3 regions of the Halobacillus sp. B23F22_1 genome follow, and region 1 is predicted to be linked to each of the others. Evidence: riboswitches for the same ligand, from Rfam matches in the RefSeq annotation. Region 1 holds a riboswitch; each other region holds the start of a gene.
The links. Region 1 has a riboswitch for S-adenosylmethionine ahead of metX (homoserine O-acetyltransferase MetX). Riboswitches for the same ligand answer to the same signal wherever they lie in the genome.
Positions count from the first base shown of each region.

Region 2: another riboswitch for S-adenosylmethionine. It lies ahead of ACGTNH_RS12560 (methionine biosynthesis PLP-dependent protein); the one in region 1 lies ahead of metX (homoserine O-acetyltransferase MetX).
Region 3: another riboswitch for S-adenosylmethionine. It lies ahead of metK (methionine adenosyltransferase); the one in region 1 lies ahead of metX (homoserine O-acetyltransferase MetX).

Region 1 is NZ_JBIEKE010000001.1:506,008-513,382, forward strand. Features, by position in the region: gene kynA (tryptophan 2,3-dioxygenase) at 1-757, shown strand, start outside; gene ACGTNH_RS02540 (hypothetical protein) at 857-1,576, shown strand; gene ACGTNH_RS02545 (homoserine dehydrogenase) at 1,652-2,623, opposite strand; gene metX (homoserine O-acetyltransferase MetX) at 2,613-3,686, opposite strand; SAM riboswitch class I at 3,770-3,880, opposite strand; gene ACGTNH_RS02555 (DUF2188 domain-containing protein) at 4,037-4,234, shown strand; gene ACGTNH_RS02560 (NAD(P)/FAD-dependent oxidoreductase) at 4,328-5,542, shown strand; gene ACGTNH_RS02565 (hypothetical protein) at 5,561-6,010, shown strand; gene ACGTNH_RS02570 (TetR/AcrR family transcriptional regulator) at 6,049-6,894, opposite strand; gene ACGTNH_RS02575 (NAD(P)/FAD-dependent oxidoreductase) at 7,177-7,375, shown strand, end outside.
Region 2 is NZ_JBIEKE010000002.1:936,829-944,203, reverse strand. Features, by position in the region: gene ACGTNH_RS12575 (Na+/H+ antiporter NhaC family protein) at 1-241, shown strand, start outside; gene ACGTNH_RS12570 (hypothetical protein) at 694-1,254, opposite strand; gene metC (cystathionine beta-lyase) at 1,444-2,625, opposite strand; gene ACGTNH_RS12560 (methionine biosynthesis PLP-dependent protein) at 2,618-3,742, opposite strand; SAM riboswitch class I at 3,816-3,926, opposite strand; gene ACGTNH_RS12555 (PH domain-containing protein) at 4,330-4,704, shown strand; gene ACGTNH_RS12550 (AEC family transporter) at 4,865-5,794, shown strand; gene ilvE (branched-chain-amino-acid transaminase) at 6,310-7,215, shown strand.
Region 3 is NZ_JBIEKE010000001.1:1,510,390-1,517,764, forward strand. Features, by position in the region: gene ytkD (RNA deprotection pyrophosphohydrolase) at 74-553, shown strand; gene pckA (phosphoenolpyruvate carboxykinase (ATP)) at 612-2,204, opposite strand; SAM riboswitch class I at 2,771-2,890, shown strand; gene metK (methionine adenosyltransferase) at 3,082-4,281, shown strand; gene ACGTNH_RS07680 (gamma carbonic anhydrase) at 4,319-4,834, opposite strand; gene ACGTNH_RS07685 (alpha/beta hydrolase) at 4,899-5,669, shown strand; gene tbcS (tetraprenyl-beta-curcumene synthase) at 5,684-6,757, shown strand; gene mnmM (tRNA 5-(aminomethyl)-2-thiouridylate-methyltransferase MnmM) at 6,758-7,330, opposite strand.

The DNA of each region.
Region 1 (7,375 bases):
CCTTGATCAATTATTGGCTGCCCAGAAACGTTTATCAGATCATCACGATGAAATGTTGTTTATTATTATTCATCAAGTAAGCGAATTATGGATGAAGCTTATTCTTCATGAATTATGGGCGGCTGTTGAATCGATTCGTAAAGGGGAAATGCAAGAAGCGTTTAAGATGCTGTCAAGGGTATCGAACATCCAAACGCAAATCATTCATGGGTGGGATGTGTTGTCTACATTAACACCTGCTGAATATATTCAGTTTAGGGATAAGCTGGGGCAGGCTTCCGGGTTCCAGTCTTATCAATATCGCATGGTTGAGTTTGCATTAGGATATAAAACGCCTCACGTGTTAAAAATTTATGAAAAGGATCCTGAACTGCACAAACAGTTGAAGGAAGCCTACGAATCGCCCAGTATATATGACGCAGCAATTGAGAAGTTAATGGAAGCTGGTTTTTCTATTAACCCACAGCTGTTGGAGCGGGATTATACGAAGGTATATGAAGCCGACCCTTCGGTTGAAGCAGCCTGGGCTAAAGTTTATAAAAACGTAGACGATTATTGGGATTTGTATCAATTGGCAGAGAAGCTCGTAGATATTGAAGACTGGCTCCAACAATGGAGGTTTCGTCATATGAAAACAGTGGAGCGGATTATAGGTCACAAGGTTGGGACAGGTGGTTCTTCAGGGGTGGGCTATTTGAAGAAAGTTTTAGACCACCGTTTTTTCCCAGAACTATGGGAAGTAAGAACGAAAATATAAAAAAATAAATTCTTTATAACAAATGTATTAATCTATTATTACATTTGTGTTACACTATGTGATGAATGTGAATAGATAGAGAATGATGAGGGAATAGAAATGAATTCATTTAATATATATTTATCAATCCTTAGTGTAATATTACTGACGGCTTGTTCATTTATGATTGCAGATGCTAATGACGATCAAGATTCCAGTGCAAATAAACAGGAGCCTTACTCGGTTACGAGTGAAAAAGAGATGAAAGATATCGAGGAGTATCAGTATTCTATTGAATTTCCTCAAACACCAAACGATCAAATTAATCAATCCATTATTGATTATGTAAATCAATTAAAAGATACGTTTAAAAAAGAAAGTTATGAAGCTAAAGTGAATCGAAACAACAATCAAAAGCATAGCTTAGCCGTGAGCTATGATGTGCTGTTTGAGGACGAGCAAGTTTTTGTTGTTAAGTTTACAGAAGTAATGGAGATGGATAAGGATGTTTCTCAGGAATCGCAAACGGTTTTGAATTTTGATAAATCAAACGGCAAGCGATTAGATCTTAATCACATTTTCACTGAAGATGGGCAGTATTTAGAAACATTAACAAAGCTGGCTAATGAAAAAGTAAAAGGAAGTTTTGATGAATCTACAGCAGAAGAGAATTTTCGTAATCTTGCTCTTAAAGGGAATCGGATAGAAGTCCATTTAACTCCTCAAGAACAAGAGAAGGCAGGAGCAGAGTCGGATCGTATTTTCATTTCTAAAACCGACTTAGAAGATATGATGAGACCACGTTATGCTGAGATCCGCAGTTCATGGATCGACGAATAAATTTAAAAAGCCTAAGCGCTTCTTACGTTTTCCTGAATCAGGATTACTTTAAGAAATGCTTAGGCTTTTGATGTCTTATATGAATTGTTTTGCAGGCGTTGTCTGCCAAATCTGTACAAAGTCTTCAATCATGGCACTAGCGGTTGGTAATTGGCCGGCCCCCGGCCCCCTTAAGGTAACAGACCCAACTAAGTCTCCTGTTACGCTAATGGCGTTGTCTACGCCTTCTATTCCGAATAGTCCGTGTGAAGGTGGAAGAAAAAGCGGCTCGACCGTCCCTTTTAATTCTCCATCTACTAGCTCTAGAGTAGCTACATGGCGGATTTTTTCGCCTTTCTCCTCAGCAGATATTAAATCGGTTTCGTTAAGGTTTGATATTCCTGTTAATGAAACCGCTGACCAATCTGGCTGCTTTTCGTAAAGCAATTGGCTTAAAATCATTAATTTATAAAAAGCGTCATGTCCCTCTATATCGTTCGTAGGGTCCGCTTCAGCATAGCCTTTTGTTTGAGCTTCCTGAAGCGCTTCAGAAAACGTTTTATTTTGATCTTGCATAGCTGTCAAAATATAATTGCTCGTGCCGTTTAATATTCCCTGTACTTTCGTAATATTATTCGTTTGCAGGAGGGTGGTCAAAGTGCCGATAATGGGAATACCTGCGGCTGTAGTAGCTTCATAGCCAACACCGATCCTTTGCTCTGCGCGCTGTATTAGCTTGTGGCCGCAGGCGGCAAACATCACCTTGTTGGCAGTAACGACATGAATATGTTGGTCAATGGCTTGTTTTAAATAGGAATAACTTGGTTCTATCCCGACGGTAGCTTCAAATATAACATCCGGCTTTTGATTTAATACGTCGTCAAAACGGTCGGTGACTATAACATTATCAGGTAAAAACCTTTCTTTATGAACATTGTGGACGAGTATGCTTGTTACTTCTACTTTGTCACCAATCAGCTTATGAAGCTGCCTGCGTTTAGTTTGTAATATTTCATAAATCCCCTGGCCCACGGTGCCGAAGCCTAGGATGGCTGCTTTAATTGTCATGTTGATTCACTGCTCCTTCGTTTAGTTTATGAGAAAGCCATGATCCCCACTGATTGAATTCGACTAAAAATCCATCGTGCCCATAATCAGTTTGGACGTGCAGATGCTCACTGTTTGCGGCTAACTGACTAAAGGGTTGAATGAGTTCTTTTGGATAGAGTAAGTCGTGCTCGAAACTCACTGTAAAAAGCGGAACCTGATATTGGGCGGCAGCCTCTTGAAGAGTGCCGCGGCTTTGACTGATATCATGGTGGTTCATCGCTTCTAGTAAATAAAGATAGCTGTTGGCATCAAATCGTTCTTTAATTTTCTCACCTTGATAATTCATATAAGATTGAATGTCGTAAAAAGATTCACTTTGGTGGCGGTCAAATCGTTTCTGAAACAGCTTTCCGCTCCGATAGGTGACCATGCCAGCCATCCGCGCAATTTCGAATCCATGTAGCTGTTCATTCTTATCATAGTTTCCGTTTAAAAAAGCAGGGTCATCCTGAATTGCCCTTGCTCCAATATGATTAAAGGCTATGCCGTAATCACTTAAGTAAGGTGTGGCGGCAAGGGCGTAAAGCTGTTTCATGAATTTAGGATAGAGAAGACCCCATTCAAGAGTCTGCATTCCCCCTAAAGACCCGCCGACTACGGCATGAACTTCGTGGATATCTAGTGTTTTTAAGGCTTCATATTGGGAACGCACGATGTCTCGAATCGTTATTTTGGGGAAATTCAGACGATACGGTACTTGCGTTTCCGGATTAACGCTTGTGGGACCTGTGGAACCGTGACACCCCCCTAGTACATTGAAGGTGATGACTTGATACGCAGTCGTATCAATAGCACAGCCATCCCCAACCAGACCTTTCCACCAGCCTGGGCTCTCTGAAGAACCTACGGTATGTTGATTTCCTGTTAGGGCATGACAAATAAGAACAACTGGAGCATGCTCAGGACCGCAGCGTTCATAAGCTAACTCCACGTCTTGAAGTGTATCTCCAGACTCTAAAGTAAAGTTTCCAATCGAAACCTTTGTATGAGCATGTTGGTTCATCACGTATTTTATGGACATGCGCGTTGCCCTCCTTACTAAATTGACGGCATATAAAAAAGCCCTCTTCTGAAATAAGAAGAGGGCGGTTCGTTAGGTTCCTCCTCTTATCTGTCAGATCGGTATGATCTGTAGGAATTAGCACCTTTTCAAGTCGTTCCTTGAAGGTTGCCGGGCGTCACAGGGCCTAGTCCCTCTGCCACTCTAGATAAGAGTTATTTAATTAATCGTTGCATTAAAGGTATGTTACGAATTATAGAATGAGCTGTACATAATGTCAAACTATTTGTGAAAATCCATTCCTACGTTTGAAAGGTATAGGCGTTGGGAAAGTACTTATAGAGACCAAGAAAAAAAGGAGAGAATCAAACATGAAGGAATATAGTGTAGCGCCAAATAAAGACGTAACAGGCTGGATTGTAAAAATTGAAGATATCGCTCCAACGGACGAATATGATGAGCGAGACACAGCTGTAGAAAAAGCTAAAGAAATGGCTCAAGAAAATAAGCCGAGCCGTCTAATCATTTTAGATCAGAATCACGAAGTAGAAGAAGAAATTAAATATTAGTCAGAAAAGCTCCCAGACGGGAGCTTTTTTTATAGAAATAATGAAGTAAAAACGTTACGCTGAAGATAACAATGATAAGGGTGTGCGCAACGTATGAATTCAAATGCAGATGTAATTATAGTCGGGGCTCGCGTTGCTGGGGCAAGCCTTGCGATCTTATTAGGAAGGATAGGGAAGAAGGTCTTATTGTTAGACAAAGCAGTTTTTCCTAGTGATACGCTTTCAACTCATCATCTTTCGCACCTTGAATATGTCAAAAAGCTTGGTGTATTAGAACAGGTAGAAGCTTCAGGCTTGCGGAAAATAAACCGTATGCGTACTTACATAGGAAATAGCTTTATAGAAGGGCCTCGTGCATCGTATACCCTGATTCCAAGAAGAGAACAATTTGACCATGTGTTAGTGAAAAAGGCACTGTCCTATCCCACCGTCGAATTGAAGGAAGGATATCAAGTTAACGATATTCTCAAAAACCAGGGTCGCGTCCAAGGTGTTAAAGCACAAGATAAAAAAGGTAAGGTTCACGAATTTAAAGCCTCCCTTGTCGTAGGAGCAGATGGTAAAAATTCATTTATCGCTAAACAAACGGGTGCCCAAAAATATAACGAACAATCTCCTATCCGTCCTGTGTTTTATGGATATTATCATCATGTGCAGCCTCTAGTGGAACCAACAACAGAAATATTCCTGGATAAAGGAAGAATTGGTTTTTTATTTCCTATGGAGCCGGGGGTGGACTGCTTAGGTTTAGAAGTATTTCCCTATGAGTTCTCTGAGATAGCGAAACACCCTGAAAGATTCGAAGAAATTTACCGGCAGTTTTACGGAATGGAAAGGCGGTTAGAGCAAGCATCGCTTCAAGGCAAAATCATTGGTACTACAGGTATGCCTAACTTTTTTAGAGAGGCTGGAGGAAACGGATGGGCGTTAGTAGGTGATGCAGCTCATAGTAAAGATCCGAGTACTGGTTTAGGAATGAATGATGCCCTGATGCAGTCTTTCCTTTTAGCAGAAGCGATTGAGGCTTGGGATAACGGTGGCTCGTGGCGCGAGCTCATCAAGCATTTTCAAAAGCAAAGGGATGAAAATTTAGGTCCAGGCTACCGTTTAACATTAGACTATATTCAATCTCGCAGAGCGCTTACGTCACAGGAAGAATCTTTGTTCCAGGCGATGGCTGCAAACCCAATGGTGTGGAATAAAGTGGTTCCCCATTTGCCAAAGCTGCTTAAGCAGCAATCCCAACACATGCCTGAACTGTATGGATCAGTGGAGCATGAAGCAAAGAGTTTTGGTCTTGAGTACTAAATGAAAGAGGGGAAATCTATGACTTGGACTAAAGAGACAGCGTTTGCTAAATTACAGGACATTTATACCGATAAAGTGATGCAGGACGAGAAACGTAGAATCTTTCAGCAAATTTATCGTCATCTTTATGAGCATTTAGATGATTTAGCTGTAAAGACAGGCATGAAAGAGGATGCTGAGAAGCAGCTTAAGTTGTTCAAAGAGTATACGTTTATGCCGGGTGATAATCTGTTCCAATCTATGCGCTATGTATTTCTCATCGCCAGAGGGGAGAAGGAGACTGATCCTAACGAAACAGAAAGGCATTTGAATCGAATTTATCGAGCCCTTTTTCAGCCAGCCGGTTTAAAGAATCCGTATATCCCTGATTCTTTTTGGACGACAACGCTGGGGGTGGCCTGTCTTGTGGCGCAGGAAGGGGTAGAGTCCGTCTACTTTGTATTAGATGAAATTGTGGAAGATGAATAATACGAGAGACCTCCTTTTGGAAAAAAGAGGTCTCCTTTTTATAGTTGAAAAAAAGTTCGGATTTGACCTGTGATTCCTTTAAAGGATTCTTCTTCCTCTAAGTTAGAGAGCATCCCTTTTATAACCGCATGCCGAGCAGAAGGTTTCTGAATTTCTTCTAGAAGTACTGCAATCGTCACTTCAATATCACCCGATGCCTTTTCCTTTATTTCTTCTAATGTGTGCACTATGGTGTCGAGCTGGTTGTAATAAAAATCTTCAGGAATGATTTCATTCATTAATTGATCAGTTATGATTGGTTGATCGTCGTTGCGGTTAAAGCCTTCAACCAGGTAGTCTGTTCGTTTTAAAATCGCCTTACACAAATTTTCAATATCAAATTCAACCTCTTCGATAATAATGAGATCCATGTATGCTTTAAACATACCCTGCATTAACAGTGTCACTTCCCATATCGAATGATCAATCTTTTTTCCATATATGGCCAGAAGACTTCTTTTGTAGAATAAGTAAGAGTGAAAGCGCATCTGTTGAAGAAAGGATTCAATGTCCTCGTTGAAAGGGATGGCTTGTTCCCGAATTTGCATAATAATAAAGTCACGGTGTTTAATGATTTCCTGATAAGTAACCGTCAGCTGTTTTACAAATTTAGTCCGGGGGTCTAAATCCATCGATTCAATAGCAGCGGTTTTTTGTTCGATTTCCTTAGAATAATGAGTAAAGATAGCGAGCAGTAATTCATCTTTCGATTTGAAATGAAGGTAAAAAGCTCCCTTAGAGATACTGCATTCATTAGCGATCTCTTGCACAGAAGTTGTGCTGAATCCTTTTTTGGCAAATAGTTTAATTGCTTGTTGTATGATATTTATTTTTTTATCTTCCATCTTGAAAGCTCCTTCATTTTTTCCGTAGTAAAGTTATCCCTCGTCTTATGACTATTTAGTTAATGTGGGAATGAAAGTGATTCATTCCTGTTTTATAGTTTTATGTCCATTATTATAACCATAGCAGGTTTGTATGAAGGATTAAATATGAAACTAGAAATTGAGTCTCCATCATTTCTATAAGCACTATGTTCCTGCAAACCCTGTGAATGAAAGATTATAAGGTGTTCTTTTCCGTTAAAAAGGGAATGTTCCTGAAGAAATTAAAAAGGGGGCCGTGTAATGAAGGACTATGATATTACCATTATTGGAGCAGGTTTAACAGGATTAACAGCTGCCCGGAAGTTGCAATCGGCGGGAGAAAATGTCCTGATTGTTGATAAAGGAAGAAGTGTAGGGGGCCGGTTAGCAACGAGACGAGTGGCCGAGGGGAAAGCTGATCATGGTGCTCAATTTTTCACAGTTCGCACTTCTGAGCTGC
Region 2 (7,375 bases), on a different contig from region 1:
CAGGCAAATGGCTGAACGCTTTGACATCGATTCCCGCCGTTCCGCAAGTTTACTTGATATTTTTGCTAGTGCTGTGCAGGGGGTTATTCCATATGGCGCTCAGCTGCTAGCTGTTGCAGGGGTAGCAGGGATATCCCCGGTTGCGATTACACCTTATTGTTTTTATCCGATGTTGATCGCGCTGGCAGGGCTTCTTGCCATTGTCTTTGGATTTCCAAAGTTTACGGTAAAAGGGAGATAAATAAGTCGCTAAAGAAGAGAAGAAAAAATCTCAAATAATGGCTTTAAAGACGCCGAGACATAAGTAAAGGGGCCGGTTTTAATCGACCAGGCGTCAACCTCGAACGCTTATCGTGGCACCAACAGAGAACCATCTAAACCTATATGTTCAAATATCTGCTCCTAAGAACCATCTATACGTTGTTCTGGCTAAGACGATATAAGAGTGAAATGAAGAACAGTAAACAGAACCAAACAAGGTGCGATTTTACAACTAATGTGAAACGATTCGTTAAACTTATGAAGTGCCGCTTTTTACATTCTATCTTTCATGGACTTAGTTTTTTAGTGACTTCATGTATTTTGACGGAGCAATGGTAAAGTCCATTCTTCACACATAAATAATCCGAACTGATTTCAATAAAATCGTTCGGATTATTTTATGCTTTATTCAGTTTTATCCCAGCCTTTATCCTACTCATATGATGCTTTTGACAGAGGAAGTTCTTTAAATTCTTCTTTACTTCGAACAATACTAAATACATAATTCCGCAGCTCAATTAGCTTCTGTGCATCATGAGTAGGTTCACAGTAAGCTCCTGAAACAGAATGCGTGATCGTTTCTCCCTCTATAATAATTCTCCATATGTCCTCTTCGTGTGGTTCCTGCGTACAAATTGTTTCGCTCACTTGTTCAGGGGTCAATTTTTTCTTTTCTACTATATTCATTTCTTTCATTTTTTCATAAATTTTATCGTTTTCCTTAGGTGAAAAGGCTATATCTGCTGTGACTGCACCTTCGGCTATTAAATCCTTGGTTACTTGATCTTCAAACGAGTTCACTTCATTTTTATAGTTCACTCCGAATTGCACAGAAAATCCAAAGTCATCGGGCTTCTGTTCTGGCATCATATGCTTAATGAACCCGATTTCTTTTGTGGAAGAGTGAAGGCCTACATTGGAATCTATTTGTGTTGCGTCACAACCATCTAAGAGTAAAACGAATGAGATTATAATGAACCATTTTTTAAACAAAAAGTCACCTCACTCACTATTGTTTAGTAAATAATTACAAATTAACTTTAGCATAGGTAAGATCTCCTGGGGGAGGTAATTGGTGTAAGCGGAAAATTAAATCGAGTCAGAAGGGAAGTACATTACATCTTTAGGGTCAAAAAAGCTTGTAGAAAAACCCGAGGTTCTCTACAAGCTAAAAGTCTTTTATTATTGAGCTTTAGATACTTCTTGTTGAGCACTGACATACTCCAATCCATTCTCAAAATCCCGGATTAAATCATCTGGATTTTCCAGTCCTACAGATAGGCGCAGCAGCCCCCCTGTAATGCCGCGCTTTAACCGCTCATGTTCAGGCATTGCCGCGTGGGACATTTTTGCCGGATAGGATAGAATTGATTCCACGGCTCCTAAGCTTACAGCAAACACAGGCAATTCGATATGCTGGCTGAATGTACGGACGGCCGCTTCGTCTTTTAACCGAAACGATAAGACCGCTCCTGCTCCGCTTGACTGATAGGCATGGATAGAGGATCCAGGGTGCGAACTGAATCCAGGATAGTAAACTTCCTCTATAAGCGGGTGTCCAGCCAAGTAGGTTGCAATTACTTCAGCAGACTCGGATGACTGTTTCAAGCGGCAGTCTAGTGTCTTTAATCCCCGTAACACTAGCCAGCAATCATGCGCTCCCAGGATGGAACCAAAGGAATTTTGCAAAAAGCCTAGCTGTGCTTCAATTTCCGGATGGTTGGTTGCGGCTAGTCCAGCTACTACGTCACTGTGTCCCGCGATAAACTTCGTTGCACTGTGCAGGACAAGATCCGCACCTAACTCAAGCGGTTGTTGTAGAGCAGGAGTCATAAATGTATTATCAACAAAAGTCAGGCAGTCGTTGGCTTTCGCAAGCTTACTTACAGCTTGAATATCGGTGATATTTAATAAAGGATTGGAAGGTGTTTCAATATACAATACCTTTGTATTCGGTTGTATAGCAGTTGCTACCTCGTGAAGATCTGTCATATTAACAAACGTATGCTCAATGCCAAAACGACCTAAAACATCATGAATCATTCGAAATGTACCGCCATATACGTCTTCTGAAATAACAACGTGATCGCCTTTTGATAGAAGCATGAAAGAGGTTGAAATGGCTGCCATTCCTGAAGCAAATGCAAACCCGCGTGTACCGCCTTCTAGATTAGCAATCGTATCTTCTAACGCTTCCCTTGTAGGATTTCCGGAACGACTATAGTCATAGATACCCGGGTTATCAAAGTCAGCCTGATGGAACGTGGAAGCTTGCTGAATCGGCACACTTACCGCCCCGGTTTCCCGGTCAAATTTGTGATCATTGTGAAGCAGACGAGTTTGAAACGTGTGATGATTAGTCATGGTAAATTTCCTCCTTTTTTAAGCTGGCCAGTGCTTGTTCTAAATCCGTTTTTAAGTCATCGACATGTTCAATTCCTACTGAAAAACGTAACAACCGATTACATACCCCGTAGCGCTGACGTGTCTCTTCTGGTATATCAGCGTGTGTTTGCGTGGTTGGGTAAGTGATGAAGCTCTCTACGCCTCCAAGGCTTTCAGCGAACGTAATGACTTCTAACTTTCGTAAAAATGGATCGACACAATACTCAGATTTCAGTCTGAACGAAAGCATGCCGCCGCGTCCCGGGTAAAAGACGTCCGTTATATCTTCATGCTCTTTTAAAAACGCTACGAGGAAAGCAGCATTCTTCTCGTGTTTTTCCATTCTTATAGATAACGTCTTCATTCCTCTCATAAGCAGCCATGAATCAAAGGGTGATAGTACGGCCCCGGCCGTATTCTGAAAATAACCTATCTTTTCACTCAATTCTTCATTTTTAGCAACCACTAGACCAGCGAGGACATCGTTATGGCCGCCTAAGTACTTCGTGGCGCTGTGAATGATGATGTCGGCACCTTCAGTAATTGGCTGTTGAAGGAGTGGAGTATAAAGCGTATTATCAACAAGCAGTAAAACATCATGTTTTTTAGCAATGATCGAAATAGCCGGTATATCTGCTGTGTGCATGAGTGGATTCGTAGGCGATTCAATGTAGAGCGCCTTCGTTTGCTCCGTTATGTAGTTTTCAATTTGTGAGAGCCGCTTACTGTCACAATAGATGAATTTCAGGCCATATTGATTGGAGAGATAGTCGAAGAATCGGTAACTTCCACCGTAAACGTCTTCTGAAACGACAATTTCATCCCCTGTTTTGAAAATGGATAAGGCCCCTTGAATGGCCGCCATACCTGAGCTGAAAGCGAAGGCTGCATTTCCTTTTTCTAGATCTGCTACGGATTGTTCAAGAAGCGTACGTGTTGGATTGCCTGTTCTTGTATAGTCAAAGCCAGTGGACTCCCCAAGCCCTGGATGTTCATAGGCGGTGGAAAAGTGAACAGGTGCGTTAATTGCTCCTGAAGCATCCCCGTTATTTTTTCCTGTATGAACTAATTTTGTTTCTGCTTTTCTACCACACATGATCATTCCCCGTTTCGTTGAAAAATAAAAAAAGCCTTCTTATAAGAAGAAGACTTTGTTGTTTAAATCCTTCTTCTTATCTTCCAAGTTGACGAATCAACTTGCTGGAGTTAGCACCTTACTGGTCGTACCAGTGGTTGCTGAGGCTTCGACGGGCCAGTCCCTCTGCCTCTCGTGATAAGAAATCAATATTCGTTATTTAATTCTTTCACCCTAATGTACACTACAGATAAAGGTTTGACAAGGGTATAAATAGAATTTTGCGAATTTTATATAGAAATTGAATCAATATAAACCTATATAGAAGGATATGTTACTGGATTAGAAAGTTATGAATAAATTTTGCCTTTTGAGGAAAGTTGATAATTATTGCAGGGTAATGATTAAACGGTAAGTGTATCTTATAAATAAGGAAAAGAAACAAAAATCCGATTGCTACTTCTTGCACAAGTTGTCAGGGACTATGCAGAATTGTTCATAGCAGTTAAAAACCAATCGAAAATTATCCGAAATGAAACCATTCTAATTGTAAAAATAATGGAGTTATATATAATAGGAAGAAACTCGGATTTTAAGGAGGAAATATTTTGGGATTTTTAGACGGTCTTATGGGCAATGCCAGTGAAGTGGATAAAGAAAAACTGAGCAAGGAATTAAAGCACGTTTTAATTAATGACGAAATAGTAGAAAGCGGATATAAGGTAATAAGGGACTCATTCATTTTCACAAACAAACGATTAATTCTAGTAGACAAACAGGGAATGACAGGTAAGAAAGTCGAGTACCACAGTATCCCTTATAAAACCATTACACACTTCAGTACAGAGACGGCGGGCAGCTTCGACCTTGATTCTGAATTAAAAATTTGGCTTTCAGGTCAGTCCGCTCCGATCGAAAAACTGTTTAAAAAAGACAGTCCGATTGAAGACGTACAGCGTACGCTTGCTCAATATGTACTGTAATAATGAGCTTTAAGAATAGAGTAGTCCCTTTCAATTGCTGAAAGGGAAGTTTAATAAAAGCTTGCGTCTAATATGGCGTAAGCTTTTTCTAGTTTCTACTATTGTAAGGCACTCCTCATTTTGTTCCTTCATACATTGGAAGGAGGGAGGGGGGATGTGTATGGCAGTGACTGAATTATTTACCCTTTATGTCATAGGGTTGAGCGGCTTTGTATCAAAGAGAGCAGGTTGGCTGCCACAGCAAACGGAACAAGTACTAGCTCCGCTGGTCTTAAATATTACCCTTCCTTGTTTGATCTTAGCTTCCATGAACTTCTCTGAGGAATTACATATTTTTGGGGATTTTTTCATGCTGATTCTGCTCTCCGGCTATGCTCTTCTCACAGCTTATCTACTTTCACTAAGTATTAAGAAACGAACAAAAGTTGGGGAGTCAAGAGGAGTTGTGTATCAGTCTTTAATGTTGTTTGGAAATCAAGGCTTTATCGGTTATGCGGTGTGTTATGCCTTATTCCGTGAGCAAGGCATAATGTATGCGGCAATTTTCAATTTATTATATTTACTTTTAATATGGATATATGGTATTTATCTCTTTGTCGGGAGAAAAAATTCCTTTCGTTTGAGAGAAGTGTTTTTTAACCCCGGTATTCTAGCTACTGTATTCGGTGTGCTGATTATGATTACACCTGTTCAACTTCCGAACATAGTGGAGGGAGTGCTTACCTATTTAGGAAGGCCCACTATTCCTTTGTCAATGCTAATGATTGGGAGTATTCTTGCAGACTTAAAATGGCAGGAATTCACCCAGGTATGCAAAAACTTGCATACCTGGGTGGTCGTATTTGTAAGATTGCTAATAATTCCATTATGTCTGCTCCCATTTACCCTCCTGTCTATCCCTACAGTTTTAACAGCTGTGGCTCTTCTTATTACAGCTGCTCCTTCCGCACCTACCGTTTTTCTTTATGCTCAAAAATATGGGGGAGATGTTTCCTTTGCAGCGATCGGTGTGGCTTTAACAACAATTATATCGATTATAACTCTTCCTTTTTTATATTTTCTTCATCAGTTCCTCGTATCTGCTTTATAGGAAACTCAATCGGTTTCTATAACTTCTACTCAGTCTTTTAGAATGGTTAACCATAATAGGGTTCCAGGGTGCACGTTTGTTCTAGTCAACTTTTATCATAGGCGTGCTGCCAGTCAGTTTCATTTTTTCGAGACCATTTTAAAAATAGGCTCGAAATAGGCGGTTTTATAGGTTCTTTGCGACATTAAACATTCATTTTTCAGATAAAAAAGAAAAAAAGAAAAAGTGCAACTAAGCAGAAAACTCAAGTATAGCCTGTATGAAAACGCTTTCCAAGTTAACTCAATAATCGAACTAGTCAGAAAACTTCACAAAAACCTGTTGACCTTTTTCTGAAATGGCGTTAAAGTAGTCCTCAATCAACTACATCGCATCCGAAACCAATGGCCGCGCAAGTTGATTCATGTGGAAGATTGACCTTTTGACCTGAACGTGCAGGAGTGCATGCCTGCACGGGGTCACCCTTAAACTAATATGTATGTTAAACCAAATCTAAAAAGAAAGGAGTGCTTTAAATGAGCAGCCAGTGGATTTACTTAAGCGGAGAATACGTTGATAAAAGTGAGGCCGTAGTAAGCGTCTATGATCATGGTTTCTTATATGGCGACGGAGTGTTCGAAGGCATTCGTGTTTACGAAGGCAACATCTTTAAACTAGACGAACACTTAAAACGCCTCTACGATTCAGCTAAATCAATCATGCTTCACATCCCATACGAAAAGGAGGAATTGGAGCAGATTATTGCTGAAACAGTCCGCAAAAATCAGCTGGAAACGGCTTATATCCGTGTCGTTGTATCTAGAGGATCAGGCAACTTAGGTTTAGACCCGTCCAGCTGTGCAAATCCGCGCGTGGTTGTCATTGCTGAAGCACTTGCTTTATTTCCTAAAGAATTATATGAACGCGGCGTTCGTCTCGCTTCTGTATCGAGCAGAAGGAACAGACCAGACGTACTGCCACCACAAGTGAAATCTTTAAACTATCTCAATAATATCTTAGTGAAACTAGAAGCAAACCAGGCAGGCGTAGACGAAGCACTTATGCTGAATGATCAAGGCTATGTGACAGAAGGCTCAGCAGACAACATTTTTATTGTGAAAAACGGGACCATTTATACACCTCCTGTTTATTTAGGAGCTTTAGAAGGAATTACACGCAACGCTATCATTGATCTTGCTGAAGAACATGGTTATAAAGTGAAACAGGAACCATTTACAAGACATGATGTATATGTAGCTGATGAAGTATTCTTAACAGGAACTGCAGCCGAAGTTATTGCAGTTGTAGAAGTAGATCAGCGTAAAGTAGGCGATGGAAGCCCAGGCGCTGTGACGAACCACTTATTATCCGAGTTTAGAAAAATTACGACGACCGACGGCTACCAGGTTTATTCTACAAAAGGAAAAGCTCAGGTCAGCTGATCATTCATACAATTGAATCTGTGAACTCTACGACAGGAATAAAGGAATAAGTTCAGGCATTTACAGAGAGCCGGGGTTGCTGGAAGCCCGGAAATGCTCCTTATCTCCGACATCATCCTTGAGTGTCCCGACTGAACGAGAAATCAAGTAGGTGGGATCA
Region 3 (7,375 bases), 1.0 Mb from region 1:
TTTAATCTGCAGAGCTTATGATACGATTTAATGCAGAAGTACATAACTAGATATTAAAGGCAGATGAGCTAACGTGAAAACTTTTTATGATTATTACAGAAATCAAGTGAAACTCTCTTTTGAGGATCACCCATTCTCAACTGCACCAAAGCATGTTTGGGTTATTTGCCGATTCAAGAACCAGTGGCTTCTTACAAAGCATAAAGATAGAGGTTTGGAATTTCCTGGCGGCAAAGTCGAAAAAGGAGAAGGAGCTAAAGATGCAGCTGTGCGTGAAGTGAAAGAAGAAACGGGGGCAGAGGTAGAGAACCTCCACTATATCGGCCAGTATTATGTAGCAGGTAAAGGCGGCACCATTGTAAAAAATGTATACTACGCGAGCATTTCTGAACTTATTGAGCGGCCTCATTATTATGAAACAGAGGGTCCTGTATTGCTTGCTCATATACCTGAAAGTATAAAAAGTAATGCTCTTTACAGCTTCATGATGAAGGATGAAGTCTTAACAGAGTGTTTAAAAGTCATTAAAAATAAACATATGGACGCTCATTAAAAAACCGTGCATCCCATGCACGGTTTTTTCTATATATTAAGGAAATGAGGAAAAATAATTATTCTTTGCCGTAATTCGGTCCTGCATTCGCAATTTCAGTACTTGCATGTTTAAACTTCTTGAAATTCTCATGGAATTGATTGGCAAGTTCATGAGCTTTTTCATCGTATGCTTGAGAATCCTCCCACGTTTTCCTAGGAATTAATACATCATCAGGAACTCCTGGACAATGAACTGGAATGTTTAAGCCAAATACAGGATCGGTATACGTGTCCGCGGAATTTAATTCTCCTTCGAGTGCCGCGTGAATCATTGCTCGTGTGTAGGTGAGTTTCATTCTCTGACCTTCTCCATAAGGCCCACCTGTCCATCCTGTATTTACTAAATAGACGTCTGAATTAAACTGGTCTATTTTTTCTCCGAGCATTTCTGCATAAACAGAAGGAGCTAATGGAAGAAATGGAGAGCCGAAACAAGCGGAGAACGTTGCCTGGGGGGAAGTTACCCCTCGTTCGGTTCCTGCCAATTTGCTGGTATAGCCGCTAAGAAAGTGATACATCGCTTGTTCTTTCGTTAACTTACTTATAGGGGGGAGCACGCCAGTTGCGTCAGCCGTAAGGAAAACAATCGCATTTGGATGACCCGCCACACTTGGAACAATAGTGTTCTTAATATGGTGAAGCGGGTAGGCAGCTCTCGTATTTTCAGTTAACGTTGTGTTGTCATAATCAGGCTGCTGTGTTCCTTCTTGTAAAATAACATTTTCCAATACAGCGCCAAAATGAATAGCATCAAAGATTTGAGGTTCTTTCTCATAAGAAAGGTTGATGCATTTTGCATAACAGCCGCCTTCTATATTAGAAATTCCATAATTCGACCAGGCATGTTCATCATCTCCAATTAGTTTACGATCGGGGTCTGCCGATAAAGTTGTTTTTCCCGTTCCTGAGAGCCCGAAGAAAAGAGCGACATCTCCTTCTTTACCAACATTAGCTGAACAATGCATTGAGAGCACGTTTTGTTTAGGTAAGACATAGTTCATAACTGAAAAAATAGATTTTTTGATTTCCCCGGCATATTCCGTTCCTCCGATTAGCACGACTCGGTGTTTAAAGGAAATCATAATGAAAGCTTCTGAGTTTGTACCATCTACTTCGGGATCAGCTTTAAAAGTTGGTGCAGAGATGACAGTAAATTCAGCATCATGGTGATTTAAATCGTTTTGGTCAGGACGAATAAACATTTGGTGAGCAAATAAGTTATGCCAGGCGAACTCATTAATCACTCGTAAAGGTAGGCGGTATCTTTCGTCTGCACCGGCAAAACCGTTAAATACAAAAAGTTCATCACGTTTTTTTAAATAGTCCAACACCTTATGATAAAGCTTTATAAAAGTGAGTTCGTCAATGGACTGATTGACTTTTCCCCAATTTACATTCTTAGTAGATTCTTCATCCTTAACAATAAATTTATCGTGTGGAGAACGACCAGTATATTCACCTGTAGTTGCTTGAACCGCTCCACTATTAGTCAGGGTGCCTTCTTTACGTGAAAGGATTTTTTCTACTAGTTGTGGGACTGATAATTGGTGATGAACATTTGATTCATTTAATAGTTGAGATAAATCAGACATCTGATTAATTGCGCTCATATGTGTCTACCCGCCTTTACTTTAAAGATTTGGTGCTACTTTGAGATAAAGTATAACACATTCAATTTATTAGTCCATACTATTGAATGAAATTGCTTTCTTTTTATTTTATTAATCATTGAGCTATATTGTTATTGATGGAAAGTAATCGGCATTGTGAAAATCGTTTAGGAGACAAAACTGTTGATTGACTTATCAGAGCAAAAGGAATTTAAGGTATTGGATCAGTTTTTCGTACTGCTCTGAAATTGTTTCAAAATCTTGAGGGCATGTTTGAGGTTGAATCTTATTACAGGGATAGTATCACTAAAAAAATTCAAATAGTAGCACCAATAAGGAAGCCTTGTAGAGGCTATTAAACAATAAACGGCTCTAACTTTATGGATAGGTCTTATAATGTCTATTCCCGGACTAGGTAATAAAAGAAACTTATTTTATCGAGATGGTTATAATCGTTATAAAATGATTAAAGACACGTGGCAAAAACGGCTCCTGTTCCCTTTCATAATGGGAAAACTAATTGACATGGTTGCGGGATTTCGATACTATTAGTCCGAACGGATACTCTCTTATCCAGAGTGGTGGAGGGACAGGCCCAATGAAGCCCGGCAACCCGTCAGACATCTGACATGGTGCCAACCTGCAGCAAGATCCCTATTTTTCCAGGAGATCTTGGACGATAAGAGCGAAAGGAATAAGTACCTTTCCTCTTTTAGAAGGAAGGGTTTTTCTTTATGTACACAATATACATCCTTTCATATAATAATTTATTTAACTATAAAAAAACGAGAAGTTTTCCTTTAAGTTAAACTTCTATAAACATACTGGAAAGAGTTCCGTCCAAACTTTGTATTTACAGAAGGAGGAGTTTTAAAGAATGCCTGCTAATCGCCGGTTATTCACATCAGAATCAGTAACAGAGGGGCATCCTGATAAAATCTGTGATCAAATTTCTGATGCGATATTAGATGAAATTTTAAAAAACGACCCTAATGCAAGGGTGGCATGCGAAACTACAGTAACAACAGGACTCGTCTTAGTTTCAGGGGAAATTAGTACAAATACGTACGTGGATATTCCCGCTATCGTTCGAAGAACAATAAAAGAAATCGGTTATACGAGAGCCAAGTATGGTTTTGATGCCGATACTTGTGCCGTACTAACGGCTATAGATGAACAGTCACCAGACATTGCTGGTGGTGTGGATGTAGCATTGGAATCAAGGGAAGGTCAGATGAGTGAAGATGAAATAGAAGCTATAGGGGCAGGAGACCAAGGCTTAATGTTTGGTTTTGCGAATAACGAAACGGAAGAATTAATGCCTCTTCCTATTTCTTTAGCACACAAAATTGCAAAACGCCTATCCGACGTAAGAAATGATGGTACTTTAAGTTATTTACGCCCTGATGGTAAAACACAAGTTACTATCGAATATGATGAAAAGGATCAGCCTGTAAGAGTCGATACAATAGTGATTTCAACTCAGCACGCTGAAGAAATCACCTTAGAGCAAATTCAGCACGATTTAAAGAAACATGTTATTAATCCTGTGGTTCCTAGTCAGCTGATTGACGAACAAACAAAGTATTTCATTAATCCCACTGGACGATTTGTAATTGGTGGACCTCAAGGAGATGCAGGATTAACAGGACGAAAGATTATTGTGGACACTTACGGCGGATATGCTCGCCACGGCGGAGGAGCTTTTAGTGGGAAAGATGCAACTAAGGTAGACCGTTCAGCAGCCTACGCTGCTCGTTACGTAGCGAAAAACATAGTTGCTGCGAAATTAGCTCAATCCTGTGAAGTACAGCTTGCTTACGCTATTGGAGTAGCTCAGCCTGTATCTATTTCAATCAACACATTCGGCACTGGTAAAGTACCTGAAGAGATGCTTGTTTCAGCTGTACGAGAATTGTTTGACTTACGACCGGCAGGCATTATTAAGATGCTTGATCTTAGACGTCCCATTTATCGTCAAACCGCAGCTTATGGTCATTTTGGCCGGACAGATATTGAGTTTCCATGGGAACAAACAAATAAAGCTGAGTTATTAAAAGAAAAGCTGAATAAATAATAAAATGGGCGCCGTTTAATGATCGGCGCCCATTTTATTAGGAAGACTGCATGCCTTTGTAAACCTGGCCTTTATCTACATAACTAGCTCTTATCCGGTTCAGTTCTTGGTAATCTTCTTCAGTTAAATCACGTACAACTTTTGCTGGTCTTCCCAAAGCCAAGGTGCGTGGAGGGATAACTTTTCCAGGTGGTACGAGACTTCCGGCTCCAATAAAAGCCTGTTCACCAATTTCTGCACCATCCAAAATTATCGACCCCATTCCAATGAGTGCTTTCTCTTTAATATGGGCAGAATGTAAAGTAACCTGATGTCCTACCGTTACCCCATCTTCTATTTTTAGTGGGATATCAGGGCTTTGGTGAAGCATACTTAAGTCTTGGATATTTACTTTATTTCCAATATAAACTGGAGCTACATCTCCCCTGATGACTGTTTTAAACCAAACACTACATAAGGATCCAATCGTAACATCCCCTGTAATCACTGCGTCGTCAGCAATAAAGGCGCTATCGTCTATCATCGGCCTCTTTCCTTTATATTCGTAAATCATAGCGAACCCCCTTATAATTATGATAAATTCAGTATAACAAATAGAGGATAGGGAGAACGATGGAATGACAGGTGAAAAAAGAGCTACGATTATAATAGTGCATGGAGCCTTTGAACACGCAGGCCGTTATGTCCATTTAGTAAAAAAGCTGGAACAAGATGGCTTTGAAGTTAAGATAAATGATCTTCCAGGCCAAGGTATGTCAGAGGGCAAGAAAGGACATATTCGATCCTTTAATGATTACATAAAAAAAGTGAGCGAGTGGGTCGAAGAAGCGGACAAAGATTTACCTGTCTTTTTGTTAGGGCATAGTATGGGGGGGCTTATTGTAACAAGAACACTTCAACAATTAAAAATAACTGTAGACGGCGTTATATTATCCTCTCCAGCTTTTAGTATAAAAAATGGAGCGAGCAAACCCATGGAAGTTTTATCGAGAGGATTAAATATCGTGTGGCCTGCCTTTAAGGTATCATCTTCTTTAGCGCCAGAGACGGTTACAACCAATCAAGAAATGATCGCAAGTGATCAAAGTGATCCATTAATCATTGATAAAGTGTCCGTAAGATGGTACATCGAATTTCAACGCTCGATAAAAAAAGCTTTTAAAGAGGTAAAATATTTTCCTGATATCCCATTACTTATTATGCAGGCAGGAGATGACTTGATTGTAGACCGCCGACGAACATATCAATGGTTCAATTTAGTGTGTACTTCCGAAAAATTTTATAAAGAGTGGCCTGGCTACTATCATGAAATATTTAATGAAGTGAAGTGGCAGCAACCATATCTTTATTTGTATAATTTTATACAACAGCAACTGATCAAGCAGTAAAAGGAGAGGTTAATGTGGGTGAGAAAGTTCCTACACGTGCATTCCCATTAATGGTTCGCGTTTATAAGCAAGTTTTTCCTTATGTTCACAAACAATTGAGTCACTGGAGAAAAAAAGCCGAAGCCATACCAAACCAAGAATTAAAAGACCAGGCAGTAGCCAGCATTAAATTAAAAACGTTTCATTGTGAGGGGGGCGGGATTTATTCTCTGCTTGCTAAAGAAAATTGGAGGGAGGCTGTGCAGTTTATTGTAGCATATCAAACCATCAGTGATTACTTAGATAATCTGTGCGACCGGAGTACCTCAATGGATCCTCAGGATTTCCGTATGCTGCACCATTCTATGACTGATGCTCTTAATCCATCTAATGAACTTAAAGACTACTATTATTACAGAGAGGATAAGGACGATGGAGGTTATTTACATTCCTTAGTGCTGACGTGTCAAAAAGTTTTAAGAAATGTGCAGGACTATCCAAAGGTGAACGCCTATACTACTCAGTTAGGCGGTTTATATAATGACTTGCAAGTAAATAAACATGTACGGGTAGAAGAGAGAATCCCAAGGCTTAAAAGCTGGTATGAACATTATCGGAAAGAATGTCCGCATCTAGAATGGTATGAATTCTCTGCCTGTACGGGATCCACATTGGGGATATTTTGTTTAGTCTCGTACACACTTAGTGGTGATATGACGGAACAATTAGCTGAGAAAGTCACAAGCAGTTACTTTCCTTATATGCAGGGTCTCCACATCTTGCTTGATTATTATATCGATCAAGAAGAAGATGAGAAAGAAGGAGATCTAAACTTTTGCGCGTACTATGAACATGAAGAATTAATGAAAGAGCGATTCGTTTATTTCGTCGAACAAACCAACCGCTCAATTAAAGACTTACCACACCCTTCATTTCACGAAATGATCCATGAGGGGCTGGTAGGTTTATATTTAGCCGATCATAAAGTGAAAACGTTAAACCAGGCAAAGGGGTTTGTGAAATCACTCCTGCGAGCTAGTGGAAGGAAAGCCACTTTCTTTTACTTCAATACTAAAATGTATAATAAACTAAGAGCCATCCATTCATAATTACTTCTTTTCAACGGCAACTATAAATGGTGGAAAATTTTTTTGATTGATAAACCCATATTGCAAGACGCTGTAATCTTTTTGATCAAGGTGTTGAACATACTCGAGGAGAGCATCTTTTTCCTCTTTGCCTCCTGGATGTCCATGATAAACTACTAAAACAATGAGACCCCCTGGGGCTAAATGCTCTAAAATTAAACTTACTGAAGAAATGGTTGGGTCTGGTTTAGTTACAACCGATTTGTCACTGCCCGGGAGGTAACCTAAGTTAAAGATGGCTGCTTTTAGACGGGAAAGAGCTTCATCAGGAATAGTTGATTCGATTTGGTCATGACTCACTTGAAAGAGTGTAGATCGATCAGCTAAATGGTTGCTCTGCAATCTTTCAAGTGTATGGTCAATCGCCTGCTTTTGAATGTCATATCCATATACATGTCCTGTCGAACCTACAAACTTACATAATTGAACCGTATCGTGTCCATTGCCGCAAGTACCGTCAATAGCTACATCACCTTCAGTTAGCGCTTCTTTTATTAATTCATGAGCAAAGGGTAAAACTCGTTTTAGTTTCATAAATGTGGGGCTCCTTTAAATAATACTAAATACTGAATTATTTTA